3 regions of the Bacillus sp. GM2 genome follow, and region 3 is predicted to be linked to each of the others. Evidence: riboswitches for the same ligand, from Rfam matches in the RefSeq annotation. Region 3 holds a riboswitch; each other region holds the start of a gene.
The links. A riboswitch is a leader RNA that binds a small molecule or an ion and turns the genes downstream of it on or off. The one in region 3 is predicted to bind S-adenosylmethionine.

Region 1 (10,313 bases), 280 kb from region 3:
CAGGCGCTTCCAGTTCGACGTTTTTCGGAACGTAAAGGAAGGCTCCGCCGTTCAGGAGGGCTGCATGCAATGCCGTTAATTTATGCTCATCGACTTTAACGCCGTCTTTCATAAAGTATTTTTTGACTAGCTCGCCGTGTTCGCGGAACGCAGTATGAATATCTGTAAAGATGACGCCTTTATCCTGCAGCTCCTTTGAAAGAGAAAGGTAAGCCGGCGTCTGGTCTCTTTGGACATAAAGCGTTTTGTCTTCATTTCCAAGATCGATCAGCGATTTGACCTCATCTGAAAGATCATCCAAAGAATCAAGCGGTTTATTTTCTACAGTATGCTTATCAAACCGTGTAAAATTCCAATTTGTAATTTTCGTTTTATCAGGTTTCGGCAGCGGCAGATCTTCGGCTTTTTCAAGCGCTTCTAAGCGTAGATCTTGCAGCCATGCCGGTTCCTGGTGCTTCTCAGAGAAGCTTTTGACATATTCCCGATCTACAGATAGTTTTGTTTCCAATGTCATGTTTATCCCCCTAACGCTTACGCTTCTTGACCGACAGTTTCGTCTTCGATTCCAAGCTCATGCTTAATCCAGTCATATCCTTCAGCCTCAAGGCGCTGCGCCAGCTCAGGTCCGCCGGATTTCACAACGCGGCCCTGCATCATGACGTGCACGTGGTCAGGCGTAATGTAGTTCAAGAGGCGCTGATAGTGCGTGATGATCAGGCAGCCGAAGTCCTCGCCGCGCATTTTGTTGATTCCTTTTGAAACGACTTTAAGGGCGTCGATATCCAAACCTGAATCGATTTCGTCAAGAATCGCGATTTTCGGTTCGATCATCATCAGCTGAAGAATTTCGTTGCGTTTTTTCTCACCGCCTGAGAAACCTTCGTTCAGGTAGCGCTGCGCCATATCAGGGTCCATTTCAAGAAATTCCATGTTTTCGTCCATTTTGCGGATGAATTTCATTAAAGAAATCTCGTCGCCTTCTTCTCTGCGCGCGTTGATCGCTGAACGGAGAAAATCGGCGTTTGTAACACCGCTGATTTCACTCGGATACTGCATAGCCAAAAACAGGCCGGCCTGAGCGCGCTCGTCCACTTCCATTTCCAGAACGTCCTTGCCGTCAAGCGTGATGCTTCCTTTTGTTACTTCGTATTTAGGATGACCCATAATCGCCGCGGATAAAGTTGATTTACCCGTTCCGTTCGGTCCCATTACAGCGTGGAATTCCCCGCCTTTTATTTCAAGGTTTACACCTTTTAAAATCTCTTTTCCTTCAATCTCAACGTGAAGATCTTTGATTGTTAATGTCGAAGCAGCCATGAAATATACCTCCAATATATATAATCATCATTCTCAATTTATTCTCATTCTAATTTTATAACAAATGAAAAGTGAATACAACAATAGTCTTCCTATCTTTTCGTGTACATGTTCTCAAGTTTAACAAAAAACGTTTTGTTCTTAAAGAGATTGGGGTAAGAAAACTTCCCGGACGAGAGATGCGCACCTTGCAATCAACAAGCTATCGACAAACAGCGCGAATTACGAGCGGGAACGATTTGATCCCAGGCTGCACGATTCATGACGGGAACAGCGCTCCCCTTCTATTTGGACCGTCACATGCTCCACGTTGCATTCTTTCCTTAGATATTTTGATACTTGTTTTAAGATTCTATCCCTGTCACTGTTTTCGTCTGCCACGATATGGCAGCTTAATGACGGCATATCAGATGAGATCGACCAAATGTGGAGATCGTGAACCTCCTTTACTGACGGAATGGAAAGCAAGCCGTTTTTAAGCGCTTCCGCATCAATGTCTTTCGGTTTTCCTTCCATTAATATGTGCACCGAGTCTTTCGTCACCCGCCACCCGCTAACAAGAACCAAAGCCGCGACGGCGGTGCTTGCGATTGGATCGGCGATATTCCAATTGAAGAAAATCATGAGGAGGCCTGCGATAATCGCGCCGAAAGATCCCAGCATATCGCCGATGACGTGCAATAAAGCGCTCCGCATGTTTAAATTCCCGCTTGTGTCGCCTTTCATTAATATCCAGGCTGCAGCAATGTTGATGAACAGACCAACCGTTGCAATTGCGAGCATGCCACTGCCGGCGACTTCCGGCGGGCTGAAAAAGCGGTTGTACGCTTCCCAAAAAATATAAAGTGAAATCAAAAGCAAGGTGATCCCATTGATAAACGCAGCCAAAATTTCAAAGCGCCTGTAGCCGAATGTTTTGCTCGCAGTTGCAGCCTTTTCCCCAATTTTAAACGCCAAGAGGCTGAATCCAAGCGCTGCAGCGTCGCTGAGCATATGTCCCGCATCTGACAACAAAGCGAGGCTGTTCGTCAATATCCCGCCTATCACTTCAATTATCATAAAAGTAAAAATCAAACCGAAGCTGATGAACAGCGCTTTTTGATTTGCTGATCGGCTGCCATGGTGGCTGTGACCTGTATGTCCGTGAGAATGAGCCATTTTAAATCCCCCTCTTAAATCAGTATATGATCATGTATTCATATTTAAATTTTACCTTTTCCTTTAATTATGGTCAAGCGGCTTTTAAGAACATGGAGAAGGACGGATCGACACATCCGCCCCCCTCGCGTTTTATCCGATCATGGGTAAGTCTGATACGATCTGCTTGCTTTTTTGATACTGCTTTTCACGTCTTTTCTCAACTTCAAGCCGGTTCACATGGCTTCTGCTGTACTCTTCGTACCCCATTCCATGCGACTTGTGCATCGCTTTTTCCATTTCGGCCGTGAATTCAAGGTCAAGCTGATCTTGGCTTGAACAAATAATGAATCATCCTTTCAGAGATTTTCTTACATAGTACCAGTTATATACAAACTCTGCAAAAATGTGTGTGCTTTCAATATGCTTTCACGGACGAAAAATCAATGCTTCATTTGCTGGAATTCTTCCATCGCCTGCAGAACGAGTGTGACAGCTTGGCTCATGGCCGCGCCTCCGCCAAATGCCGCAGTTACGCCGACTGCTTCAAGAATTTCTTCCTCCGACGCTCCGCAATCCAGGCAGCCCTTGATATGATAAATAATGCAATATTCATCCTGAGTATTCACACTGATGCCCAGTGCGATCAGCTGCTTATCCTTTTCGCTGAGCGCGCCTTTTTTAAAGCATTCCTCGGTAAATTCGTTGTATTTGGCGGCAATTCCGGGCATTTTTTCGGAAAAGATGCCGATCCCTGCTTTATATTCATGCAGTGCAGATTCGATAATGCTTTCTGATTCATGCTGATTCACGTTTTGTTCCTCCATTTTCAGTTGGTAGTCTTTTTTTATTATGAGCCTCTTTTCAAAAAATACGCGAAAAAACCCCGGTTTTCTTTGAAACCGGGGTGTTCTTTCATTTACTCAGAAACAGAAATGACAGAGCCTTCATATTTTTTGTCGATGAACTTTTTGATGTCATCAGAGCGCAATACGTCCATCAGAGCTTTCACTTTGTCAGAATCTTCGTCGCCTTTTCGGACGGCGATGATGTTAGCGTAAGGATTGTCTTTTGGAGACTCAAGTTCGATTGAATCAGTTTTCGGATTCAGCTTGTTTTGGATCGCGTAGTTCACATTGATGAACACTGCGTCAGCTTCATTGGCTTCGTATGCTTTTGCTGTCATTTCAGGCGCCACATCATTTTTGATTTTGAGGTTTTTCTTGTTTTCTGCAATGTCTTTTACTGTCGCATCCACTTTTTCAATGCCTGATTTCAGCTTGATCAGTCCGGCATTTTCAAGCATTGCAAGCATGCGGCCCTGTTCAGCTGCGTTGTTGCTCATAATAATTTTTGCACCGTCAGGAAGGTCTTTTAAAGATTTATACTTTTTAGAGTAAATGCCGAATGGCTCAAGGTGTACCGCGCCGACGTTAACAAGATCATAATCTTTATTTTCTTTCATTTCCTGTTCAAGATACGGGACGTGCTGGAAATAGTTCGCATCGAGATCTTTCGTTGCAAGCGCTTTGTTGATCAGTTTGTAGTCCGTGAAATTTTTGATTTTAAGCTCATAGCCTTTTTCTTTCAAAAGCGGCTTTGCTTCTTCAAGGATTTCAGCGTGAGGCGTCGGCGTCGCTCCGACTGTGATGACTTTGCTGTCTTTATCCCCTTCGCTGCTGGAAGATCCGCAAGCGGCCAAAACGCCTGCAAAAATGATGAATAAAGCTGTTAATAAACCTTTTTTCATGTTGATGTCCTCCCTAACGTTTGTCTAATTTATTTGTTATAAAATCCCCGATAAACTGGATGATGAACACAATAGCTAAGATGAAAATAGTGGCGATCAGTATAATATCGGGATTGTTCATCTGAAAACCGTTTACATAGGCAAGGTTCCCGAGTCCGCCTGACCCGATTGCTCCGGCCATCGCCGTCGAACCGATCAGTGCAATCGCCGTAACCGTAATGCCAGAGATCAAGGCCGGCATCGATTCGGGCAGGAGCACTTTAAATATGATCGTCGATGTTTTGGCTCCCATCGATTTCGCCGCTTCAATCACGCCCTTATCAACTTCGCGCAAAGCGATTTCAACCAGGCGGGCATAGAAGGGAGCGGATGCGATAATCAAAGCCGGAAGTGCGGCATTCGGTCCCAGGATCGTGTTCATTAAAAACTTTGTGAAACCGAGCAGCAAAATAATCAATATGATAAAAGGAATAGACCTGAACACATTGACGATTGCCGAGATGACACCGTTCACGACCCGATTCTGCCAAATGTTTCCTTTTGAAGTCAAATACAGCAGCATACCGAGAATCACTCCGATGATAAAAGCAAACAATAGGGAAATTCCTGTCATATATATCGTTTCATACGTTGCTTCCCACAGCTGCTCCATATCTACGTTTGGAAACAGTTTTTCAAACATTCGTGATCACCTCTGCTTCTACCTGGCGGCTCTTGATGAAATCGACCACGTCATTGACCTCGTTTTCACGTCCGTCGACATGTATGAACAATGAACCGTATGCACCGTCCTGAGTCTGCGAGATTTTGCCTTGAAGGATGTTGACTTCAACATCGAACTTCCGAATGATCTGCGTGATCAGCGGCGATTCGGCCGCTTCGCCGACGAAAGTGAGCTTGATCGTCCGCCCGGATGTCGTTTCTTCGAGGAAATGCTTCAGCGTTTCCTTTGTTTCCACCGGTTCTGTTACCTGCTGAACAAAGCGCTTTGTCATTTCTTCCTTCGGCTTGATGAAGACGTTCAGTACATCGCCTTCTTCTACGACCTTTCCGTTTTCCATGACGGCCACTCTGTGGCAGATTTTCCTGATGACATGCATTTCATGAGTGATCAGGACAATGGTCAGTCCGAGCCTTTCATTGATATCGGACAGAAGACCCAGAATCGAATCAGTCGTCTGCGGATCAAGCGCTGATGTCGCTTCATCGCATAACAGAACTTTCGGATTGTTTGCGAGCGCCCGTGCGATGCCGACGCGCTGCTTTTGGCCTCCGCTCAGCTGTGAAGGGTAGGCGTTTTCCTTGCCTTCAAGACCGACAAGCTTAATCAGTTCAGCGACTCTTTCCAGACGTTTTGCTTTGCTGACACCGGCGATCTCCAGCGGAAACGCAATATTGTCGCGCACCGTTCTCGACCATAACAGGTTGAAATGCTGGAAAATCACGCTGATTTCCTGCCTTGCTTTCCTCAGCTTCTTCCCTTTGATCTCGCTGATTTTTCTGCCGGCTACTTCAACCGTGCCTGAAGTCGGCTGTTCAAGTCCGTTCAAGAGACGGATCAAGGAGCTTTTTCCGGCTCCGCTATATCCAATAATTCCGAAGATTTCACCTTTTTTAATCGTAAGGGTGACATCTTGGACAGCATTGACATCTCCATGCTTTGACCGATAAATCTTTGAAACATTTTGAAGATTTATCAAAAGCCATCACCTGCTTTCTTGCTCAATTCTCATAGTTGTCTAAATTCCTGATCAATCAACGAAAAAAGCCTTTCTGCACACATGAGCAGAAAGGCTTTGGAAAAGTCTGGGCCTTTCTCTCATCTTTCAAAGCATAACGCTTCGCGTGAATTGGCACCATTTCAACACGTGTTGATGGTTGCCGGGTTTCATAGGGCACTTCCCTCCACCTCTCTGGATAAGAGAAACATATATTTATTTTTTGATTATTATGATCGGAATTCTTAAAGTAGGATATCATGCGAAAAAATAGTTGTCAACTATTTTTCGTAAGACAATCGTCCTACGGCGAAAAGAGACGAGCGTAAACGCCCGTCCCTGTCTGACTAATACACGGAATGTGCCGATTTTTTGAATTTTTAAAAAGTCTATGAATAAAGATCGCTGTTTTTAAAGAAGCCGTCCGTCAGCCATAAAATCGCTTCAAGCTTCAATAAAGCTCTAAAAGAGCCTTTTACTTTAACAGTGCCGCGCTGTACGAGATGCTGCAATGAAATGTCGCCATGAAGAAGGTCAATAATCTCGCTTTGCTCTCCAAAAAAGGTCAAATGAGCTTTTTCTACAGGAGAATATTTTTCCATTTCCCCTTTTTCGTTGATTGCTAACGTAAAAGCTTCTTTCTCTCCTTGAAACGTAATCAGCAAAGCCGTTGTAGATAATAGAGGTTTTAAAAAAAGAGCCTTGCCCTCTCTTTCTATCAATCCCATTTTCTCCAACTGTATAACCTCCTGTAAATTGGTCATACTTACAGATTCTCTGTCTGCTGCAGGAGTTCCTTTAGGAATTGCTCGACAAGTTTTTGCTGGTTATTTCCCGAGAAATATGTCAAAACCGCCCTTAATCCACAACATTTTGTTTAATCGTATCATATAAGTAGGAAACGGAGTGAAAAGCGTATTCTTTTTTGACGACTCGCCCTTTTTTGTAAAGGATAAAACACGGGACGCTTTCTATTTCCTGCTGTTTGGCAAATGACGGGGAGTAATTGAGATTGTTTTTATAAAAAGGAATGTCCTTCATCATTTCATCAACGACCTCCAGCATTCTTCCGGCCAGCTGACACGTTCCGCAGAACGGCGTGTATACATATAGAAGACAGGTCTCATGTTCAAGCCGTGTCAGCTCTTTTTCTTGAAGTTCTTGCATCTGTTAAACCGCACCTCAATACGTTTTATAATAAATATTTTGTATGTACCCGGATGTTTGAACGAAATAATACTTCTGCAACATGCTGACTCGGGGCGGAAGCGACTTCTTTGTATACCCTATCGATGTATAGATGCGAAGCTTGGGGGAGCTCCCTCATCAGCTGACGGCGGAGCTTTTCCCCTGATTCATCGGCATCCACCAGGATATAAACGTCTTTATCAAACAGCGTCTCGGCGAATTCATCGAGTTTTGCCTGGCTGATCGTTCCGTTTGTGCAAATGATGTCCACGGGCTCTTCGATGACATGCTTCACTTTTTGCTTATCTGATTTCCCTTCGACGATCATGACTTTTTCATTTTCCGGCATATGATCACCTTTAATGATTTACTTGTAAAAAAAGGCAGTGAATATTCACCGCCTGACTCGATTAACACCAGCCTTGGTGGTCATCACAGTCTACATATTTAGCATCCGGACCGCTTACGGTATCCGCCGTTTTGTAAAATCTTTCGTCTTGGAATGAATATCCAGATTTCAACTCGTATTGATCCTTGCCGGTCATTCGGCCGATCAGCTCATTCTCATGGTACAGCTGCATTCCGCCGTTTTTCAATCGGCTTTCCACATGTTCTGTAATATCAATACGTTCTTTTTTCAGCGTCAATTTGGACACCCCCTCTTGATATAGAGTATCCAAACGACACATGGCTATCCTGAATAATCCTTAGTCTTCTTTTATCATGTCCTCATATTGCTCGGCTGTCATCAGATTTTCGATTTCAGAAGCATCTGACGGCTCGACGATAATCATCCATGCCTTTTCATACGGAGACTCGTTGACGAATTCAGGGCTGTCTTCCAGATCTTCGTTCACTTCGACCACTTTTCCGTTGATCGGGGCATACAGCTCAGAAACGGTCTTTACGGATTCAACGCTGCCAAAAGGCTCGTCCGCTTTGATTTCGTCTCCCACTTCAGGAAGCTCGACAAATACGATGTCTCCAAGTTCGGATTGGGCGAAGTCTGTAATGCCGATTCTGACTTTATCTCCTTCTGTTTTCACCCATTCGTGTTCTTCTGAATAACGCAACTCTTTCGGTGTGCTCATGCTAACCCCTCCATAAAGTGTTTTAATCGATCCTACATTGAAGATATCATATTTTGATGTGTTATAACCAGTATGTCTTAAACTGATCTTCTTTAAAACCGACCGTTACTTTACTGCCGTCTGTCGTAATCGGGCGTTTGATCAGCATACCGTCCGAAGCCAGCAGTTCCAGCTGCTCATCTTCAGACATGCTTTGCAGCTTGTCTTTTAAACCGAGTTCGCGGTATTTTTGGCCGCTCGTGTTGAAAAACTTCTTCAATTCAAGCCCGCTTTTCTCGTAGAGTTCTTTCAGTTTTTCCTTGCTTGGCGGCTGTTCTGCGATATGTATCCCATTGATTTCTTTGCCGTGGTCTTCAAGCCATTTTTTCGCTTTGCGGCATGTCCCGCATTTCGGATACCAGTAAAAATCCAAAGCCATACATACACCCCTCTCATTTAATCGAGGTAATTTTAACACAGATCGAATGAAAAACCTAAAACCGTGCTCGATTCTATAACAGCTTAAAAGCCCCGCCTAAAGCAGGGCTTTTCGTTTAAACGATATATTTCTCAGCTTCAAAGACTCCCTTGGCTGCCTGGCGCTTTTTCTCAATGACGTTGACAGGCGTAAAGCGCGTCAATTTGCGGAGCGCGGACAGCATCATGCGCAGCGAATCGCCTGATTCCATCGCAATGAGCGACTCCTTGGCATGGCTTTCAATTTCCTGAAAAGCTTCCTGCGCAAAAATCTGTGTATAGAGAATTTTCTGGGCGTTTTTGTCTTCGCCGGTTGCCTGGATGGCTTTTTCAGTACGCAAAATAGCTGCTTCCATCGCGTAGACCTGGCTGACAATGTCGGCGATGTTAACGAGGATTTCCTGCTCATGGTCGAGCGCTTTTCCGTATTTTTGCGCGGCGAGTCCCGCGATCATGAGCGCGGTCTTTTTGGCGTTTCTCAGCAGATACTTTTCCTGTTCGAGAACGCCGTCACCTGGTTCTTCAGGCATGAGCATCATCAGTTCTTCCTGAAGCGCCTTTGCTTTCCCAAACAGAGGAAGCTCGCCTTTCATCGCTTTTTTCAAGTAGGTGCCCGGGACGATGAGACGATTGATTTCGTTTGTGCCTTCAAAAATCCGGTTGATCCGTGAATCGCGGTAAGCCCGCTCCACTTCGTATTCCTGCATGAATCCGTAACCGCCATGGATTTGGACGCCTTCATCAACGATATAATCAAGCGTTTCAGATCCGAATACTTTGTTAAGGGAGCATTCGATTGCATATTCAGCGATCGATTTTGCGACCTGGCGCCCGTCTTTTTGCTCTTCTTCGCTCAAGGTGCCCATTTTGTCTTCAAACAGCCCGACCGTACGATAGACAGAGCTTTCCATCGCATAAAGTTTGGCTGACATATTGGCGATTTTTTCCCCGATTAAGCTAAACTTTGAGATCGGCGTCTTAAATTGCTGGCGCTGATTGGCGTATGAAGCGGACAGCTCGATGACCCGTTTGGAAGCGCCGATTGTCCCGACAGCGAGCTTATAGCGGCCGATATTTAAAATATTGAAGGCGATGACATGCCCTTTTCCCGGTTCGCCTAAAAGGTTTTCTTTCGGAACTTGAACCTGGTCTAAGATGAGCGTGCGGGTCGAAGAGCCTTTGATGCCCATCTTTTTCTCTTCAGGCCCTGTGGAAACACCTGCGTAATCTTTTTCCACAATGAAGGCCGAAAAATGTTCGCCGTCTATTTTCGCATAGACGATGAAAACATCGGCAAAAGCTGAGTTTGTAATCCATTGCTTTTCACCGTTTAATATATAGTGGGTTCCCGCCTCATTCAAAACGGCCGTTGTTTTTGCCCCTAATGCATCAGATCCGGAGCCCGGCTCTGTTAAGGCATAGGCTGCAAATTTTTCCCCTGTTGCAAGGGACGGCAGATACTTTTTCTTTTGCTCCTCGGTTCCGAAAAATACGATCGGAAGCGTGCCGATCCCTACGTGCGCCCCGTACGATAACGAAAAGCTCCCCGCTCTTGAAAATTTTTCGGTGATTAACGCCGAGCTGATTTTATCAAGTCCGAGTCCGCCATACTCCTCAGGAACGTCAGCACCGAGAAGCCCGAGTTCGCCGGCTTTT
Region 2 (10,313 bases), 2.1 Mb from region 3:
CTTCCACTTTCGACCAATGAGATGATATATTGTCTTGAACACAAGACCCCCATAATATTTTCTCTGAACTAAACTATTCGACGGTTAGAATAAAATCCCTTTAAATCCAGTTTATCGATTATTCCTTTTTTGAATAAATATGACGGCAAAAACGAAATATAATAGTTGAATTACATTTAAGGAGGATACGTTAGAGTGGAACAGCAAAACCAGCCGCAAATGCAAATCAATCAAGGCAATGAAGGAATGCAGCATATGAATCACGGGGGCCACGAAGTGTTTGACATGCATGAAGTGTTGTCCGGTATGATCGGCGTTCTTGAGCAATATATGATGTTCAGAGAGCATGTCAAAGATCCGGAGCTGCTCGATATTTTGGACAGGCAGCACCGGTTTATTTCGTCTCAGTACAACATCACAACAGAATGCTTCAGAACAGGGCAAAAGCCGAGCCAGGAAACGGCAACATATATGATGAAAGAGGATCGTCAATTTGTCTACGGGTTAAAAGACGCTCAGCCGAAACAGCCGAAGCAATCCGTGCAGGCGATTGATGACGCCTGTATCAGCAGCTTTATGCTCGGCTTGATGAAAACCAATTGTTCAGCATTGGCCATGGCGGCTCCCGAGGTGACAAACCCTGTTTGCAGAAGGGTTCTGGCAGACCAGATTCCTCACTATATCGAAATGGCTTATGAAATTTTCCTTTATCAGAACAAGCACGGATACTATCAAGTTCCTCAGCTTGCACCGCAAGACATGCAGAAGATGACTTCAGCATTCGCTCCGGTGCAAGGTCAGCCGCAAATGCCACCAAACGGGCAGCAGAGACCCATTCATTGATGATGAAAACGGCACGGAAGAACGAAACTTCCGTGCCGTTTTTTTCGCTTCATATTTCCGCTTGAATTCTTTTTCAAAGGCGGATAACGACTGACCGACGGCGGCCTTAAATCCGTCTTCAAAACTTCCCCGCTCAGCCGTTTCCTCGATGATGTCGAGGATGACACCCCTTCCTTTTTTCTCCGCGAGCTCTTCGATCAAATAATAACTTTGCAAATAAATATCGGTTTCATATCCAGTGCGGGCTTTTTGCCATTGCCTGTCGGTCTTCAGCTTACTCAAAGGAACGGCTGACGGCAAAGTCCGGATCTCAATAGCGTCATGAGCAGAAGCCCATTCCGCCACTCCTTCGTGAAACCAGAGCGGGTAAGCTGCCGGGTCGGCTTTCAGTTCTCTCAGCTTGACGTGAAAAGCATAGTGTGTATACTCATGTATCAGCACGCGTTTGTACAGGAAGACGGCGAATCCCTCGCCGCTATTCAGATGCTTTCTCTCCTCGGGCAAAAGTCCGATCATCTGCATATCATTTGAGTAAAATCCGGTGATATCCTTTAATTTTGAAAATGACTCCATATCATCGCGGTTTGAAAAAAAGATCAAATCAACGCTGTCTTGAAGAGGGCTGGCAAACAGTTCCCGATTCATGTCAGCGGCATCCCGAAGCGTCTCCTTTGTCAGCTCCAGAATCGTCCTATCTTCTTCAGCGTAATAAATGCTGACACTTTCATATTTAACCATTTCCAGCGATTCTTTCAGTTTTTCTATTTTCCCCGAAAGAACAGATGCCTCTGGGCTCTCTTGGCTGAACACGACAAAAACGGCCAATAACAAAGCGGATAGAGTGCCCGCCATAATTAAAATAAAGGCTGCTTTCATCTCTCCTGTCACATGTCTTCCCTCCATCCGCGATGTGCTTCTCTGTACTACACACTATGCGGAAAGGGTCAGGAAGTGGCCTGTATGAAAAGCAGCCAACAAAAAAAGCCGCTCATTGCGGCTTTTCATTATCTTTGATTCGGGAAAATTCTGTTGATCGTTTCACCAAATTCTTCAAAAATCCCTTCGATCGGTTCACCATTTTGGATTCTGCCGCCATAGTTTCTCATCCGGTCAACAAAGTCCGGGTTTGCCGAAACGAACACATTGTTGATGTTATTGTCTGCTTCTTTAACCTTTTTCGAGATTTTCCCTTTCAGCTCATTCGTCACGTTGCCCTTCGGATTGCCTTTCAAAACGACCGCTACATAAGCGTTGCGGTTTGTCGTAATGACGTTTGCACTTCTGACTTCTTTCAGTTCCGTCACTTTGTCTGCGGCTTTATCCGCCACTTCCATATTATTATTATCCCGGTTGGCATCGCGGTTGTCTGTCACATTCATTTGGTCGTTGACGTTTCTGCCGTCGTTGACGTTTCTGCCGTCATTGACATTCGTGCGGTCGTTATCTCTGTTTGTTACATTTTGAAGCGCATTGTCCTGGTTGCGCCGGTTGTTATCCGCTCCCTGGTTTGCCATGCCGCATCCGGCTGTGAACAGCAGCGGAAGGAGCAAAGCAGCAATCGCGCTTTTTTTCATATTGAACATTAAAATTACCTCCTATAATGATTTACGTATAGTTTTTTTCTTTTTCGTGTTATTTATTTGTCTAAAGGATATTTTTTATACGCGACTTTTGTTATGATCTTGTTGAATGTAAAAATACCCAAATAAATCCGGAGGTGTATATGAAATGGAAAAAGCAAAAAGCATTTTGCATGTGCTGCGAATTAAAGACTTTGCGGTCCATCCCGATGAGACACAGCTTGTTTTTGATACAAATCTCAACGGAACATCAAACCTGTGGGCGATGGATCTTCCCGATGCATACCCGTACCAGCTGTCCTTCTTGAATCAGGATGCAAAAGGAATCGCCTACAATCCCGACGGCTCTATTCTCTATGCCGGTTTTGACCATGACGGAAACGAACAAAGCGGACTGTACAAGCTTTCTTCAAAAAACGGGTCGTTCCATTCATTAAACGGAAACCAAACAGACCGCCACTTCGAGCCCATCCCTGTCCAAAATGCCGTTTACTACTCCTCTACAAAGGACAATCCGACATTTTTAAATACATACAGATACGATTGTCTCACTGAAAAAGAAGAGCTTATTTTTGAAGGAAAAGACGGAACTTCAATACTGGCTGATGTAAGCCCGGGCGAGAAAGCCGTCAGCATCCATGTCTACTATGTCAACAGCCACAATGTCTGCATGATCCATACCGCTGAAGGTGTGACGACAGGAATCGTCCCCGATGAGACGCTGCCTCATATGGTTTATTCTTCCCACTTTGCATCTGATGATCGGTTATTCGTCACGACAAACTACGAAGCCGAGTTCTCATACCTTGCCTTGTACACCGTTTCATCCGGTATTTTTGCGCCGGTGCTTTCGATTGACAAAACTGATTTAACAGCCATCCACGCTGATCCGAGTGGAACTTTCCTTTATCTGATTGGAAAAAAAGGCGTCAAAGAGGTAATGTATGAGTACAACACAGCAACAGGAGAAAGCCGTCAAGTGAACTGCCCTTGTACATCCATTTCGAAAATACACTGCGCCTCTTCGGGCACGCTGTACATTCTCGGCTCAACGCCGACCAGGCCGGCTAATCTCTATGTATTAATGAAAGGACAGGCAAAATGGCGGCAATTAACGAAACATTCGGTTCCGGGTTTCTCCGAACAGGAGCTGTCATATCCGGAGGTTGTGACATATCCTTCTTTTGACGGTCTCGCAATAGAAGGGCTGCTGTTTAAGCCGGCCCCGGAAGAAGCGAACGGCTGGACGATTATTTGGCCGCACGGCGGACCGCAAGATGCAGAAACCTTTATGTTCTATGATCTCTTTCAACTCGCTGCGAAAATGGGCTACCAGTTATTCGCCCCTAATTTCAGGGGATCAGCGAATTACGGCTATTCCTTCTTTAAAATGGTCGAACAAGATTGGGGAGACGGACCGCGCCTCGATATGACCGCAGGCATCGACTGGCTTATCGATCAAAAGCTTGCGGACCGCGAAAAACTTTTTTTAATGGGGGGCAGCTACGGAGGATATATGTCGTTATTGCTTCACGGAAGGCATCCAGAGTATTTCCGCGCCGTCGTCGATATATGCGGAGTCAGCAATCTGTTTTCGTTTGTCAAATCCGTACCGGATTTCTGGCAGCCGATGATGGAAAAATGGGTCGGCAATCCGGAGCGGGATTATGAAAAAATGAAAGCCGATTCTCCTGTTACATATCTGGAGAATATGACTCAGCCGATGCTGATTATCCAAGGCGCAAACGATCCGCGCGTCGTAAAGGAAGAGTCCGATCAGATCGTCGATCGGTTGAAAGGCATGGGGCGGAATATTGAGTATCTTGTTTTGGAAAATGAAGGGCACGGTTTTTCGAAAAAAGAATTTAAATTTTTTGAAAAGCACCGCTTATCTCTCGCGGCACAGCTTGAAGAATAAAACCGATCAGGACTGGGGATGGTATACGTAAAAAGGAGGTAGACCCTTTGTTTAGAAGAAGATCAGGCATCCATCCCGCTGTATTGGTTTTAGGATCAGCTACATTAACCGCGGCTTTTTCTCCCGAAATCCGCAAAAGATTGACAGGCATGTTCGCGAAGGGCATGGGAGCGCGGCAGCAAGGTAACGGCCGCAACCAGACGATGATGAATCCGGCTGACATGATCAAACAAGCTTTCAATCCCGGAGGACAATCAAATGAACATGGCCAGTCAGGCTATACGGCAAACGACCAGCATCAATCAAGCCATATGACTGCCCCGGTTAATGTCATGAACGATCAGACTGCAAACCAGACGATGTTCGATAACGATCAAAGCTATTCATAAAAAACGGCCCGCACGAGCGATCAAGCTGTGCGGGCCGTTCTTCTTTTACACTTCTGCTTCAATGATATTTGTACGGTCTTCGTACGTGTTTTTTTCAAGTTCATTTGTTACTTTGCTCGTGACAAGTCCTGACGTCATGCTGCCGCTGACATTAAGAGCCGTACGCCCCATGTCGATGAGCGGCTCAACCGAAATCAGCAGTCCGGCAAGCGCTACGGGCATATTTAACGCCGAAAGGACGAGAAGCGCTGCAAATGTCGCACCTCCGCCGACGCCTGCCACTCCAAAAGAGCTGATCGCAACAACAGCGATAACCGTGAACAAAAATGACGGCTCAAGCGGATTTTGTCCGACAGTCGGCGCAATCATGATCGCGAGCATTGCAGGGTAAATTCCGGCACATCCGTTTTGTCCGATGGACAGTCCGAAGGATCCGGCAAAGTTAGCAATGCCTTCAGGAACACCAAGGCTTCGCTGCGTTTTAATGTTCAGCGGCAAAGCGCCTGCGCTTGATCTTGATGTGAACGCGAATACAAGGACCGGAAACGCCTTTTTCAAGTATGTGACAGGATTTAAACCGCTGAATGTAATGAGCAGCAGGTGAATGATGAACATGACGATCAGCGCCGCATATGAAGCGATGACAAATTTGCCGAGCTTGGCAATGCTGTCGAGGTCGCTCGTTGCAATCGTTTTTGTCATGATCGCCAATACACCGTAAGGCGTCAGCCTTAGAATCAATGTCACTACACGCATAATGATCGCATACACGGCATCAACCATCTTTTTGAAAAGCTCAGCTTGTTCAGGCTGTTTTCGATTGACCCCGAGATAAGCGATCCCAAGGAAAGCCGCAAAAATAACAACGGCGATCGTTGATGTCGGTCTTGCTCCCGTAAAATCTAAAAACGGATTCCCCGGAAGAAGCTCGACAATTTGCTGCGGAAGCGTTTTGGCTTCCATGTCCTGCGATTTCTGTTCGAGTTCCGCCCCTCTCATTGACTCCGCCTGGCCTTGATCCACATGGACAGCCTGCAGGTCGAAAGCAAGCGCGGACGCGATTCCCACCGCAGCAGCGACAGCTGTCGTCGCGATCAAGAGCCCGATGATCAGTCCGCTGATTTTTCCGATATTGTGCGTCAGTTTAAGCTTTGTAAAAGCGCCCAAAATCGAGATGAATACAAGCGGCATAACGATCATCTGCAAAAGCTTCACATAGCCGCCGCCTGCAATATTAAACCAATCAGATGTCTGCGTAATCGTTTCTGAAGACGAACCATATATAAAATGCAAAGCGAATCCAAAAACAATGCCGATTCCCAGAGCGGTAAATACCCGCTTAGAAAAAGAAACATGCTTTTTTTGCATCATATAAAGGAGCGCCATCAGGCCGAGCATGACGATAATATTAATAACAACAAATAATGTCATGATAACAAAAGCACCCCCAGAATTTTTTACATTTAAAAACTATAGTACAACAAACCTGATTGGTCAAGTAGGAATTATCGACGCATTTCAATATATGACCCGGGAATCAATTGCGCGACTGATATTTTATTCGCCGATGTCTTTCAGTGGAACAAAAGTCGGCAGCTGTGCACCGTCAAACTCTTTTTTGATCAATTCAGCGGTATCGTCTGCTTGGTACAGCTCGACGATCTTTTTCAAATCTTCGCGGTCCCGGTCTTCTGTTCTGGCCGCAATAATGTTGATGTACGGTGTCGCTGTTTCGTCTTCCAGTTTAATCGAATCTTTGACAGGGTGGAAGCCGGCGTCAACCGCTATGCCGTTGTTGATAACAGATGCAGCGACATCGGGAAGTACGCGCGGTGTTTGCTCTGCGGCCACCGTTGTGATTTTGAGTTTTTTCGGATTTTCTTTAATCGCATCAAGCGTTCCGTTTCCGTCAAATCCGTCCTTTAATTGAAGAAGGCCGGCGGACTCCAGCAGAAGCAAGGCTCTGCCCATGTTCGTCGCTTCGCTCGGAACAGCGATTTCCGCGCCGTTTGGTATATCGTCAGGCGAATCATACTTCTCGGAATAAATGCCCATCGGAGCGATGATCGTTGTGCCGATCGGCGATAGTTTAAGATTGCGTTCCTTTTTGAATGCATTAAAGTAAGATATCGTCTGAAAAGCGTTGGCGTCTATGTCACCGCCCGCCAAAGCCTGGTTCGGCTGAACATAATCGGAGTATTTGACGATTTCAAGCTTTAAGCCTTCTTTCTCGGCTTTTTTCTTCACAAAGTCCCAGATTCTTGTATCCGTTCCGCTGATGCCGATATTAATCGTTTTCGCATCAGAGTCTGCCGCACACCCCGCGATCACTCCCGCAAGCAGCAATAAGATCACAACAAATGCAAATTTTTTCATCATAGCCGTCTCCCTCTTTGTTTATCTTCTTCTCAATTTTTTTGACAGAACGTTTCCGGATGTCTGCAATCCCTGCACAACGATGACGAGAATTGCAACCGTGATGATCATCGTCATCGTGTCAAATCTTTGATAGCCGTATGTGATCGCCAAATCCCCCAGACCGCCGGCGCCTATCGCACCAGCCATCGCCGACGCTCCGACCAATCCGACCGTTGCCACCGTAAAACTCAGCACAAGTGAGCCGAGCGCTTCCGGAATCAGAAACCTGAAGATGATCTGCCGCGGAGTCGCTCCCATTGCTTCAGCGGCTTCAATAACTCCCGGGTCGACTTCAAGCAGAGAGTTCTCGACGAGCCTTGCGATGTAAGGCCCGGCATAAAAAGTCAGGGGAACAATCGCTGCCGATGTGCCGATGGACGTCCCCACAATCAGCCTTGTCACCGGAATTAAAGCAACCATCAAAATGATAAACGGAACGGACCGGAAAATGTTAATGATCATATTGACAACCGTAAAAACTGCCGGATTTTCAAGCAGATGCCCCTTTCTTGTGACAACCAGCAAAATGCCGAGCGGAATGCCGATCACGCTTGAAAATAAAAGAGAAAAAACCGTCATTTGAATCGTCTGAACCAGTGCGTCAATGATTTGGTCATATGTAACAAGCATGCTTATACCTCCCTGATGCGAATGTTTTCTCTGCGTATATATTCGAGCGCCCGCCCGATTTCACCGTCTTCCCCCTGCAGTTCAACCGTCATGCTGCCAAACGGAATTCCCTGAAGCTCTGTAATCGTTCCGTGCAGAATGTTGACTTCTACGTCAAACCGCTTTGCCACTTGCGAAAGAAATGGCTTCCCGGAAGATTCGCCGACAAATTGAAGCTGGTAGAGGTGCTTCACATTTAATTTTTGAATCGATTCAGGTATCTCGTGGTCGATGGCTGATTTGACAAAGCTTTTCGCCGTTTCGGTTTCCGGCGCGGAAAATACGTCAAACACACTGCCTGATTCAATGATCCTTCCTTTTTCAATGACCGCGACTTTGTCGCAGATTTCTTTTGCCACATTCATTTCATGGGTGATTAACAGTATCGTGATGTTATATTGTTCGTTGACGCGCTTCAGCAGCTTCAAAATATCGCCGGTCGTCTGCGGATCAAGCGCGGATGTCGCTTCATCGCAGAGCAGAACCTCCGGATTTGTCGCCAGCGCCCGGGCAATCCCGACGCGCTGCTTTTGGCCGCCCGAAAGCTGATCCGGATAATCGCGGGCTTTATCCTCAAGTCCGACAAAACGGAGCAGCTCCGTCACTTTTTGCTTGATTTCGGCTTTCGGCGTTTTGACAAGTGCGAGCGGCTCTGCGACATTAGCGAAAATCGTTTTTGAATTTAACAGGTTAAAATGCTGAAACACCATGCCGATCTTCCTTTTCACAGTGCGAATCTCAGCTTTCGACAAGGACATTAAGTCTCTTCCGCCGACGAAAACCTTTCCGGCCGTCGGTTTTTCAAGGAAGTTCACACAGCGGATCAGCGTGCTTTTCCCTGCACCGCTGAATCCGATGACGCCGTATATTTCCCCTTTATCCACATGAAGGTCGATTCCATTGAGCGCATGAACCTTCTGTCCGCCGCTTTCATAGACCTTTTCAACGCCTTCAAATGTAATCATGATGATCTTCCTCCTCTTTTTGGCTAACAAAAAAGGCTTCCTCTTAAAAAATAAGAAGAAGCCTTAGACGACACGAAGTAAATGGAGTGGGTCCGCTCTCTTCTTATCTTCCAAGCCCATACGGCTTGTTGGATGTGGCACAGTATTCTGCTGTTTGCAGAACCCGCTGCCGAGGCTTCATAGGGCCAATTCCCTCCGCCTCTCTGAATAAGAAGTGTTGTTGCATGAAGTTTTACCTAACTTTACAGCTTCTTTGAAATGTTGTCAATCAGATTCGTGAAAATTTCAAAAACTCTCTTTTCAATGCTTTATTTTTCACCCTGATCATTAAATTTCACTTTTTTTAAAAAAATTGTGTTTAGCAGTTGTAATTTCGCTTAAACACTGGTAAAGTAAAGGTAATTATTTTTGTTCGAACTATCTTTAAGAAGAAAGTTTTGTAAGAGTTTTCGTCTTGGAAGTTTGTTTTAGAGCAAGAATAGTGAATTTAAGCGTTATCGCTTTAGGAGGAAATTTCATGCTAGAAGGTAAAGTAAAATGGTTTAACTCTGAAAAAGGTTTCGGATTCATCGAAGTTGAAGGACAAGACGATGTATTCGTTCATTTCTCTGCTATTCAAGGCGAAGGCTTCAAAACTTTGGAAGAAGGCCAATCTGTATCTTTCGAAATCGTTGAAGGAAACCGCGGACCACAAGCTGCTAACGTAACAAAAGCGTAAGCTGTGAACCGCTGATCTTCATACAGGACTGCTGACCGAATGTCAGCAGTCTTTTTATATTTTATTTAAAAAAGCCTCACGCCCGGAAACCGGCGTGAGGCTTTTTCGTGAATACCGCTTATGAAGCGATGTCTCTTTTTGTGAATGCACCAAAAGCGAGCACATGAAAAACGATAAAATAGACAGCGAGCACCGCAATCGAGAATCCCAGCGTCATATCTGAAACAAGCGGAGATCCGTCAAAGTATTGAGTGAGATCAGTGTTGGCAAATAAGATATATTTCACCCAATCAAATTTCGTCGCGAGCAGGTTTGTCACCGTTCCGCCCATAGCCAATAGGAAAATCGAAATACCTACGGCGAGCGAGCTGTTTCTGAAAACAGCTGAAATCATAAAGGCCATTGTCGCCATCATCAAAAGCGAAATTGAATTCAGCAAATAGCTGCCGGCCAAGTGCAACAGCAGGCTTTTTTCTTCAACTGTTCCACCGGCATACACCAAGTGAACCTGGCTGCCGTCGCCTGCCCCGAATAAAGCTAGGCCTGTTATTCCTGCGCTTGCAAACAGAATGAAGAGCAAAGCCAATGCAAAAAGCAGAACTGTCAAATATTTTGCCAGCAAAATTTTAAAGCGGCTGATCGGCCTGATGACAAGCAGCTTCACCGTTCCCCAGCTGAATTCATTCGCAACGATTCCCGCAGCCACTGTGATCACAAACAGACCGGCGAGGGAGATGATCCCGCTCGCATCGCTGATGAACGACAGGGCCGTATAATCCCCGTCTTCCGGCAAATCGTGCTTGATTCGATACT
Region 3 (10,313 bases):
ATCAAATAAAAAGCCCTGCATTTGCAGGGTTTTTTCATGTTATACTCTGCCTTTCATCCACTTTCTTTCCAACAGCTCGACACCTTGATACATCAATGTTGCGAAGACGGCGATGATCAGGAGGCTCAGCATGACGAGGTTGAAATTAAAGACTTGAAAGCCGTAGATGATCATATAGCCGAGGCCTTGAGCCGATACTAAAAATTCTCCTACGATGACACCGACCCAGCTCAAGCCGACATTGACCTTCAGTGTAGATATGATCGTCGGAATGGAAGCGGGCAAAATGACTTCTTTGAAAATCTCGCGTTTCGTAGCGCCGAATGTTTTCATCACTTTTAAATAGTTTTCATCAATTTCTTGAAAGGACGTATAGACGACGATAGTCGTAATGATAACGCTGATGATGGCGCCCATTGCAATAATGCTCGTCAAGCTGGGGCCGATCGCAACGATGAGAATGGGACCCAGCGCCACTTTCGGCATCGCATTTAAGACGACAAGATACGGATCTAATATTTTGGAGAGCCTCGGGAACCACCATAAGAGGGCGGCTAGAAAAGTTCCAAGCAATGTTCCGGCCAGAAAGCCGAGGATGGTTTCAAATACGGTTACACCGATATGTCCCGGCAATGATCCGTCTCCCATTTTTTCGAGGAAAAGCGCCCAGACGGCTGAAGGAGAGCTGAAGATCAGCGGATCGATCCATGCCAGACGGCTTGCGGTTTCCCACAGCGAAAAGAAAACGATGAAAATCGCGATTTGAAAAAAGCGGACCCGCCTTTTTTCGGCCTGCTGCTCCTTTAAAAAAGCCTCATGAAGGAAGTCAACTTTTGGTTTCGGATGTTTGTTGTTCAAGGTCATTGAGCTCCTTCCATATGTTCTGAAAGAGGGGCTGAAATTCCGGTTCCTGCCTCGCTTCAAACGGTGTCAGCTTCCTGATCGGTTCAGGAACGGCAAATGTTTTATGGATAGTGCCCGGCTGCTTTGAAAATAGCAGAATCCGGTCGCTCATCGCTATCGCTTCACCGATATCATGGGTCACGAGCACCGCTGTTTTTTGATACGTCTTTAACGTGTTGAACACTAAATCTTCGAGGTTCAATTTTGTCTGATAGTCAAGGGCTGAAAAAGGTTCATCAAGCAGAAGGATATCGGGGTCGACAGCGAGAGTGCGGGCAAGCGCCGCCCTTTGCCTCATGCCGCCCGAGAGCTCTTTTGGATACTTTTTTTCAACCTCGTAAAGCCCGAATTTTTTCAGCAGGCCGAGAGCGGTTTCCTTCGTTTCCGGGCCTAGTTTTTTGGAAATGTGCAAACCGATTAAGACGTTTTCCTCAATGGTTTTCCAGGGAAATAAATAATCCTGCTGGAGCATATAACCGATGTGCCGATCCTTTCCATCAGGTGTGCGCCCTTCAACCAAGACGCGTCCTTCCGTGGGGGAAACGATGCCGGCGATGATCGATAAAAGCGTTGTTTTGCCGCATCCGCTTGGGCCGAGAAACGAAACAAATTCGCCTTTTTCGACTTCAATGCTGACGTTTTCCAGCGCCGCTGTTTTTTCCTTCAATGAAAAGTAAGTATGTGTGACATCCTGAACTTGCAGAAAAGACACTGCGGCCACCTCCTAGTAATTTTTTGTGACCTTTTCGGCGATCTTTGTATTGACCAGCTTTTGATGAGGGGTGCGCTTCGGCAGCTCGCCGGCTTCATCCATGATGGTTTGAAGCTGGTTCCATTCTTTTTCATCCAAAACAGGATCAAGAGCAAAAGACTGTTGTTGTTTATACCGTTCGATTGAAGATGCAATGATTGAAAGCTCGGTATCTTTAAAATAATCTTGAATGCTTTCGGCTGCTTCTTTTGCAGAGTGCGTCTCAACCCACTGCTGCGCTTTGTAAACCGCGCGGGTGAACTTTTCGACCGCTTCTTTGTTTTTCGTTAAATAGCTTTGTTTGGCCATAAAAGTTGTATATGGGATTCGGCCCGATTCTTTTCCGAAGGAGGCGACAATGCGGCCGATGCCTTCTCTTTCAAAAATGGATGCCTGGGGTTCAAATAATTGAACATAATCACCTGTACCAGATGCAAAGCTGTTTGCGATATTCGCGAAATCAATCGTTTGGATCAGATCCACATCCTTTTTAGGATCGATGCCTTTCTGTTTGAGGACAAATTCGCCTGCCATCTGCGGCATTCCGCCTTTGCGCTGGCCAAGGAACGTTTTGTCTTTCAAATCATCCCAGCTGAAATGCCCCGAATCGTTCCTGGAGACGAGGAAGGTTCCGTCCGTCTGGGTAAGCTGTGCAAAATTAATCACCGGATCGCTTGCGCCCTGGGCATTTACGTATATTGACGTTTCCGAGCCGACAAGCGCAATATCGGCGCCGTTTGACAGAAGGGCAGTCATCGTTTTATCTCCGCCCCAGGTCGTTTTCAGTTCAACATCAAGGCCTTCTTCTTTAAAAAAACCTTCAGATAAGGCGATATATAAAGGCGTATAGAAAACGGAACGGGTCACTTCCGCCAGACGGATCTTTTCGGTCTTTTGTCCGCCGCATGAAGCGAGGATAAACAGCATCATGATGAAGGATAATATGGTAAAAAAGAAACGCTTCAAACCGATTTCCCTCCTTTGATTTCGGTTATTTTCGGCATAAAATAGTTTATGTTATATACTAAACAGGTGTGAGGGACAGCTGCGGATTAAAAGAGGTGACGTGACGAATGTGGATAGAAAAAAGAAGGTTTCCATCGCCGAACAAAGAGGTGCGTCTGTTTTCCGTCACATACCTTTCACAAGGACTCAAGGTTAAGGGGCTTTTGGCCGAACCGGCCGCTCCCGGAAATTATGACGGGTTTTTGTATTTGCGCGGCGGAATTAAAAACGTCGGGATGGTCAGACCGGGCCGAATCGTCCAGTTCGCTTCACAGGGCTTTGTCGTTCTTGCTCCGTTTTACAGGGGCAATCAAGGAGGAGAAGGCGATGAGGATTTTGCAGGTAATGACCGGGAAGATGCTTTTGCCGCTTTTCGTCTTCTTCAGAAGCACGAACTGGTAAAGGACGGACGCGTTCACATTTTTGGCTTTTCCCGCGGCGGAATCATGGGCATCTTAACGGCAATCGAAATGAAAGCAGCGGCCGCTTCGTTTGTGTCTTGGGGCGGTGTCAGCGACATGGTCATGACCTATCGCGAACGAAAAGATTTGCGGCGGATGATGAAGCGGGTCATCGGCGGGACGCCTGAAAAGGTTCCCGAAGCGTATGAATGGAGGACGCCTTTTGACGAGCTGGAGAAGATTGAAGCGCCCGTGCTTTTGATCCACGGAGCAAACGATGAAAATGTCTCCATCGAGCATGCGCGGCGTCTTGAGCGTGAACTTCTGCAAAGGAACAAGTCTGTGGATACGTGGTATTTCAGCCAATATACCCACTATTTTCCTCCGCGCGAAAACAGGCGGATTGTTAGAGAATTATCCCAATGGATGAAAAGCCGTCCTTGGACAAGTTATGGTAAACTAAAGTAAAAGAGAAAAGGAGGGGGACTTTAGGTGGGAATGCCAGTTGAATTTAACACGATGATTGTGACAAAAGGAAAAGAAACGCGGGTTGAGGAAAATGTGTTTACACTCGAGAAAGAAGGTTATCGGGTTTACCCTCTTCATGTGCCGCTTGAAGTCAGAAAGACCAAGCGGGGCGACATTACCGGCACCGCGCAGGCGGAGCGCCTTGAATGGTCAGACGGACGGACTCATTTAACATACAGGCTCGTATCATTAAATTCCACGAATTAAAAAAAGCCAAGGCGCGGATAGCGTCCTTGGCTTTTCTGTATTATGCAGGCACATTTTCCTCTTTTCCGATTCCTTTTTTGGAAGTCAGCCTGTGAATCAGCATGGTGAGAGCGCCGTCTCCTGTTACGTTCGTTGCTGTGCCCAAGCTGTCCTGGGCAAGGTAAAGAGCGATCATCAACGATACGCTAGTTTCATTAAAGCCGAGCATCGACTGCAACAATCCGGCAGCGGCCATGACGGCACCGCCTGGTGCACCGGGCGCTGCGACCATTGTGACGCCAAGCATTAAAATGAACGGCATCATGACCGAAAAAGTCGGCGTTTGACCGTTTAGAATCATCACGCCCATTGCACAGCTTGTCAGTGTAATTGTGCTTCCTGACAAATGAATGTTGGCCAGGAGCGGAACGGCGAAGTCAGCCACTTTTTGGCTTGCCCCCGTTTTTCTGACTTGTCTCAGCGTAACGGGAATCGTTGCCGCTGACGATTGTGTGCCGAGCGCGGTGAAGTATGCCGGTGCTACGATTTTCAACAGCGACAGCGGATTTCTGCCGTTTGCAGCACCCGCAACGGAGTACTGAATCAAGAGTATGACAAGGTGAAGCACGATAATCATCACGAAAACTTTCGCAAATACGGATAGAATCGTCTGCACCTGACCGCCGAACGTCATATTGGTGAAAATACCGAAAATATGAACAGGCAGTAACGGAATAATAATATATGATATCAGCTTTTCAACGATCGTTTGAAATTCATCAAACGCGTTTTTTAATGTTTTTCCGGGCAGATAAGCGATGCCGATCCCCATGATGAAAGCAAAAATCAGTGCGCTCATCACGCTCATAAACGGCGTCATTTCAATGGTGAAAAATCCTGCTTGCAGTACTTCTTCCGGATTTTTAAACTCCTGCAGCTGATGGCCGGAAATGATCGCGGGAAGAAGGTTTGAACCGACAAGGTACGCCAGGAGGCCTGCAAAAATGGTTGACGTGTAGGCGATACCTGCCGTAATGCCGAGGATTTTTCCGGCGCCGCTGCCGATTTGTCCGATGCCGGGAATAATAAAAGCGATAATAATAAAAGGAATGACAAATTTAATGAAGCTTCCAAAAATATCATTGAAAGTAGCTGCCGTTTTGACGAACCAAAGCGGAGCAAAGCTTCCGACGATAACACCAAGAACAATTGCCGTAATGATCCTTGGCAGTAATCCAAATTTCATAGATGTGTCCTCCTGAAATATACAAATGTTTTTATAATATTAACATATGAAAGATTTCTTTTGTTAAAAATAAAAAAAGTCTGTATTTTCAAATAATAATACTTGCAAATTGGAATCGTTTTATCTGAGGCGGTGCTTGACTGTCATCTTGATCATTGCCCAGGAAATGGCATCGGCCGCTGATAGGCGAAGAGGTTTTCGATAAACTGGATCAGCGCAGAAGATCTGCGCTGATGCAAGCAGGCTGAGTTAAACGAGCGGTCCTCCGGCTTTTTCGATGTTTTCCGTATTGGAGAACTTTTTGAAATTCTGTTTGAATGCTTTCGCCAGGTGGATCGCTTTTTCCTCGTATTCGTTTTCATCTGTCCAAGTTTTGGCCGGGTCAAGCACTTGATCAGGCACACCCGGAACGTGGACAGGTGAATGAAGTCCGAAAATGCGGTCAGTCCTCATTTCGGCTTTATCCAGTTCTCCTTCTATTGCGGCCTGAACCATCGCTCTCGTATATGCGAGGCTCATTCTTTCCCCGGTTCCGTATCCGCCGCCGGTCCAGCCTGTATTGACGAGAAAGACGCCGACCCCGTGCTCATCGATTTTTCTTCCGAGCATTTCAGCGTACACATGTGCCGGAAGCGGGAGGAACGGTGAACCGAAGCAGGTCGAGAATGTGGCTTCAGGAGTGGTGATCCCGCGTTCGGTGCCGGCGAGCTTGCTTGTATATCCGCTCAGGAAATGATACATGGCTTGTTCTTTCGTTAACTTGCTGATCGGAGGAAGCACGCCGAAAGCATCTGCGGTCAAAAATACGATGGTCTGCGGGTGCGCTGCGATGCTCGGCTTGACGATGTTGTCAATCGCGTCAATCGGGTAAGCCGCTCTCGTGTTTTCCGTGTAGAATGAGTCGGAATAGTCCGGCTCTCCGGTTTTGCTGTCAACCACGACATTTTCGAGAACGGAACCGAAGCGGATCGCATTGTAAATCTGCGGTTCTTTTTCTTCGCTTAAGTTAATGCATTTGGCGTAGCAGCCTCCTTCAATGTTGAAAACGCCTGTGCTGGACCAGCCGTGTTCGTCGTCGCCGATCAGCTTCCGCTTCGGATCGGCGGAAAGCGTCGTTTTGCCTGTACCTGACAATCCGAAGAAGAGAGCAGTTCCGCCTTCCTCGCCAATGTTTGCCGAACAGTGCATCGGTAGAATGTTTTGTTCAGGCAGAAGAAAATTCATAATAGAAAAAATCGATTTTTTCATCTCTCCGGCATATTCGGTGCCTCCGATTAAGATCGTCCGCTTCTCAAACGACACGATGATAAACGTTTCAGATCTGGTTCCGTCAACGAGCGGATCGGCTTTGAAATGCGGAGCTGAAAGAATCGTAAACGGCTGTTCTTCAGGTTTTTTATCATGTTCTTCAGGTCTGATGAACAACTGTCTTGCAAACAGGTTGTGCCAGGCGAACTCGTTGACAACAGTAATCGGAAGCCGGTATTTTTCGTCTGCTCCTGCAAACCCTTCAAATACATACAATTCATCGCGTTCCTTTAAATAGCCGAGCACTTTTGCGTACAGCCGGTCAAAGGCGGCTTCTGAAATCGGCTGGTTTACTGCGCCCCAATCGATTTTGTCCTTTGTGCTCGCTTCTTCCACAATGAATTTGTCTTTTGGCGAGCGGCCGGTGTATGTACCGGTTGTTGCCCGCACGGCTCCGGAAGATGTCAAGACTCCTTCTTTGCGCTCAAGGATCTTTTCAACCAAATGGGGAACGGATAAGTTCATCTGAACGTTTTCGCCCGTTAATAGCGTTTGTAAGTCAGTTGTTAAATCTACAGAATTCATAAAAAACCTTCCTTTGCGTGTTTTTTAATGTGTATAACATTAATGTAGAATTAGTATAACACATTTACTCTTATAGTCTATACCGTTTCTTCATTTTTCGTTCGGGTTTTTTCTCGTAGGACAAGTTCAAATTTATTTCGGCCGATATTGACATAACAAGCCATTTTAAGATAAGATATTTCATTGAGCGGATACTCTTATCCCGAGCTGGTGGAGGGACAGGCCCAATGAAACCCAGCAACCGGTTTCTCTTATTAATGGAAAAAAACAGTTTCTGAGACAACTACGGTGCTAACCTGATGCAAGGTGTTCAATACCTTGAGCGATAAGAGTGAAAGGCACGCAATACCAGACCCTTTCCTCACCGAATAGGAAAAGGTTTTTTTATTGCATAAATCGAGATCCAAAAATTGCTAAAAAAACTACCTTCAGGAGGAAGGTACTGGGCGTTTTTCACAGGACGTGAAAGGTTTTAGCCGAGTATCAAGCAGGAGGAAGGTACTGGGCGTTTTTCACAGGACGTGAAAGGTCTAGCCGGGCAACCAGTCAGGAAAAATTCTGCTAAGGGGAATTTCGACTCAGAATCTCGTCAAGAATAGCATAATGGAAATTGTTTCAAAACGAGAGCGTATGAAGCCCGAGTATCGTCATATAATCAAGAGGGACGAGTTCCGTATCATACTTAAGATCACGGCTGATCTTCATATACAGGAGGAAACATAAATGAGCAAAAACCGTCGGTTATTTACATCAGAGTCAGTTACGGAGGGACATCCGGACAAAATTTGCGACCAGATTTCGGATAGTATATTAGACGAAATTTTAAAGAAAGATCCGAATGCCCGCGTTGCCTGTGAAACATCTGTGACAACCGGATTGGTGCTGGTAAGCGGTGAAATCACGACGTCCACATACGTCGATATTCCGAAAACAGTCCGCGAAACGATTAAAGAAATTGGCTACACACGTGCAAAATACGGTTTTGATGCCGAAACTTGCGCGGTCTTAACGTCTATAGATGAACAGTCTCCAGACATTGCAATGGGAGTCGACCAGGCGCTTGAAGCGCGTGAAGGAGCAATGAGCGACGCTGAAATTGAAGCGATCGGAGCCGGAGACCAAGGTTTAATGTTCGGTTTTGCCTGCAACGAAACAAAGGAACTTATGCCGCTGCCGATTTCGCTTGCCCATAAATTGTCTCGCCGTTTGACAGAAGTCCGCAAAGAGGAAATTCTGCCGTATCTGCGTCCGGACGGAAAGACACAGGTAACCGTTGAGTATGATGAGAACAACAAGCCGATTCGCATCGATACAATCGTCATTTCGACTCAGCATCATCCTGAGATTTCGCTTGAACAAATCCAGCGCAATCTGAAAGAGCACGTCATCAATCCGGTAGTTCCAAAAGAGCTGATCGATGAAAACACGAAATACTTCATTAATCCTACGGGCCGTTTTGTTATCGGCGGACCGCAGGGGGATGCCGGTTTAACAGGGCGCAAAATCATCGTTGACACCTATGGCGGCTATGCCCGTCACGGAGGCGGAGCGTTTTCCGGCAAGGATGCGACAAAGGTTGACAGATCTGCAGCTTATGCAGCGAGATATGTAGCGAAAAATATCGTCGCCGCAGGCCTTGCTGATTCCTGTGAAGTACAGCTTGCCTACGCGATCGGTGTCGCTCAGCCGGTGTCCATTTCAATCGATACATTCGGTACAGGCAAAGCGAGTGAAGAAACATTGATCGAAGTGGTTCGCAAAAACTTTGATCTAAGACCTGCCGGCATTATTAAAATGCTCGATCTTCGCCGTCCGATTTACAAACAAACGGCAGCTTACGGACATTTCGGCCGCCTCGACCTCGATCTGCCTTGGGAGCGCACAGACAAAGCAGATCAGTTGAAGAAAGATGCATTAGGAGAATAACAACCGCATAGCCGCTTTCATAAGCGGCTTTGTTTTTCGATGGCAAAAAGCGGGCGGATGTGAAACGTTTTTCTTTAAACACTTGTCTAATCAAGAAGCAGACTTTGATTTCTGCACGAAATTTAAAAAATCGGAGGCAATACTATGTGTGGATTTGTAGGGGTATTCAATCATCGCCCATCATCCGAGACAGCAGCCCAGGAAGAACTGATTAAACAAATGAATGAAATGATTGTACACCGCGGTCCGGACGATGATGGGTACTATCATGATGAGCATGTAGGCTTCGGATTTAGAAGACTCAGCATCATCGATGTGGAAAACGGAGGACAGCCTCTGTCTTATGAAGATGATTCCTATTGGATTATTTTTAATGGAGAAATCTATAACTATATAGAACTGAAAGACGAACTTATTTCAAAAGGATACGAGTTCAAAACCGATTCAGATACGGAAGTTTTGCTTGCGACTTACCGCCACTACAAACAGGAAGCCGCTTCCAAGCTGCGCGGAATGTTTGCTTTTTTAATCTGGGATAAAAAAGAACAGCTCCTATACGGAGCGCGCGATCCGTTCGGCATTAAGCCGCTCTATTTTACGAAAACGGACGGCCATGTTTATTTTGCGTCAGAAAGAAAGAGCCTGATGGCTGTTGATGCCGATTTGGAATTGAATGAAAAAGCGCTTCAGCAGTATACGTCATTCCAATTTGTACCGGAGCCTGAGACGCTTGACAAAAAGGTGCAAAAAGTAGAACCGGGCCATCAGTTTACTGTCCGCCCGGGCGAGGATATTCAATTTAAAACATACTGGAAAGTTCAATTCAAGCCTGTTCAGACCGAAGAAGACAAGCTTGTTCAGGAAGTAAGAGACGCGATCTTTGATTCCGTAAAAGTCCATATGCGAAGCGATGTGCCTGTAGGTTCCTTCCTTTCCGGAGGCATCGACTCTTCTTTTATCGTGTCGGTGGCGAAGCAATTCCATCCCAACTTAAAAACGTTTTCTGTCGGCTTTGAACATGAAGGCTTCAGCGAAGTTGACGTTGCGAAAGAAACCGCTGAAAGGGTCGGCGTGGAAAACTTCAGCGCGATCATTTCCCCTGAGGAATATATGAACGAGCTTCCAAAGATCGTCTGGCATCTGGATGATCCGCTGGCAGACCCTGCTGCGATTCCTTTGTATTTTGTCGCGAAGGAAGCGAAGAAGCAAGTTACGGTTGTTTTGTCCGGAGAAGGAGCAGATGAGCTGTTCGGCGGTTACAATATTTACCGAGAGCCGCTTTCATTAAAGCCGTTTGAGCGAATTCCGTCCCCGCTGAAAAAGATGCTTCTGCACGTAGCTTCAGCGATGCCGGAAGGAATGAAAGGGAAAAGCTTTTTAATGAGGGGCTGTACACCTCTTGAAGAGAGATATATCGGCAACGCAAAGATTTTTGAAGAAGGCATGAAATCAAAACTTCTTCGCCAGTATGACAGCAACCTCTCTTACTGTGACGTGACAAAGCCATATTTTGAAGAAAGCAAGTCCTACAGCG

Region 1: another riboswitch for S-adenosylmethionine. It lies ahead of metN (methionine ABC transporter ATP-binding protein MetN); the one in region 3 lies ahead of metK (methionine adenosyltransferase).
Region 2: another riboswitch for S-adenosylmethionine. It lies ahead of ACVC9U_RS14255 (methionine ABC transporter ATP-binding protein); the one in region 3 lies ahead of metK (methionine adenosyltransferase).

What each region holds. Positions count from the first base shown of each region.
Region 1 covers NZ_JBRKSZ010000007.1:181,071-191,383, reverse strand. Annotated here, with positions in the region: gene sufD (Fe-S cluster assembly protein SufD) at 1-514, opposite strand, end outside; gene sufC (Fe-S cluster assembly ATPase SufC) at 532-1,317, opposite strand; gene ACVC9U_RS01750 (cation diffusion facilitator family transporter) at 1,540-2,475, opposite strand; gene ACVC9U_RS01745 (YuzK family famiily protein) at 2,608-2,754, opposite strand; gene ACVC9U_RS01740 (carboxymuconolactone decarboxylase family protein) at 2,898-3,281, opposite strand; gene metQ (methionine ABC transporter substrate-binding lipoprotein MetQ) at 3,374-4,204, opposite strand; gene ACVC9U_RS01730 (methionine ABC transporter permease) at 4,218-4,886, opposite strand; gene metN (methionine ABC transporter ATP-binding protein MetN) at 4,879-5,904, opposite strand; SAM riboswitch class I at 6,021-6,128, opposite strand; gene ACVC9U_RS01720 (SCP2 sterol-binding domain-containing protein) at 6,312-6,659, opposite strand; gene ACVC9U_RS01715 (thioredoxin family protein) at 6,781-7,089, opposite strand; gene ACVC9U_RS01710 (toprim domain-containing protein) at 7,115-7,459, opposite strand; gene ACVC9U_RS01705 (YusG family protein) at 7,521-7,757, opposite strand; gene gcvH (glycine cleavage system protein GcvH) at 7,818-8,201, opposite strand; gene ACVC9U_RS01695 (arsenate reductase family protein) at 8,263-8,619, opposite strand; gene ACVC9U_RS01690 (acyl-CoA dehydrogenase family protein) at 8,735-10,313, opposite strand, start outside.
Region 2 covers NZ_JBRKSZ010000007.1:2,595,292-2,605,604, forward strand. Annotated here, with positions in the region: gene ACVC9U_RS14215 (spore coat protein) at 196-843, shown strand; gene ACVC9U_RS14220 (hypothetical protein) at 775-1,731, opposite strand; gene ACVC9U_RS14225 (YhcN/YlaJ family sporulation lipoprotein) at 1,848-2,426, opposite strand; gene ACVC9U_RS14230 (S9 family peptidase) at 2,572-4,341, shown strand; gene ACVC9U_RS14235 (hypothetical protein) at 4,389-4,730, shown strand; gene ACVC9U_RS14240 (L-cystine transporter) at 4,776-6,164, opposite strand; gene ACVC9U_RS14245 (MetQ/NlpA family ABC transporter substrate-binding protein) at 6,288-7,106, opposite strand; gene ACVC9U_RS14250 (methionine ABC transporter permease) at 7,128-7,778, opposite strand; gene ACVC9U_RS14255 (methionine ABC transporter ATP-binding protein) at 7,781-8,782, opposite strand; SAM riboswitch class I at 8,883-8,996, opposite strand; gene cspB (cold shock-like protein CspB) at 9,300-9,500, shown strand; gene ACVC9U_RS14265 (ABC transporter permease) at 9,619-10,313, opposite strand, start outside.
Region 3 covers NZ_JBRKSZ010000007.1:456,738-467,050, forward strand. Annotated here, with positions in the region: gene ytkD (RNA deprotection pyrophosphohydrolase) at 1-9, shown strand, start outside; gene ACVC9U_RS03335 (ABC transporter permease) at 40-864, opposite strand; gene ACVC9U_RS03340 (ABC transporter ATP-binding protein) at 827-1,615, opposite strand; gene ACVC9U_RS03345 (ABC transporter substrate-binding protein) at 1,628-2,620, opposite strand; gene ACVC9U_RS03350 (alpha/beta hydrolase family protein) at 2,728-3,528, shown strand; gene ACVC9U_RS03355 (DUF2584 domain-containing protein) at 3,553-3,795, shown strand; gene ACVC9U_RS03360 (dicarboxylate/amino acid:cation symporter) at 3,836-5,020, opposite strand; gene pckA (phosphoenolpyruvate carboxykinase (ATP)) at 5,270-6,853, opposite strand; SAM riboswitch class I at 7,048-7,185, shown strand; gene metK (methionine adenosyltransferase) at 7,577-8,779, shown strand; gene asnB (asparagine synthase (glutamine-hydrolyzing)) at 8,924-10,313, shown strand, end outside.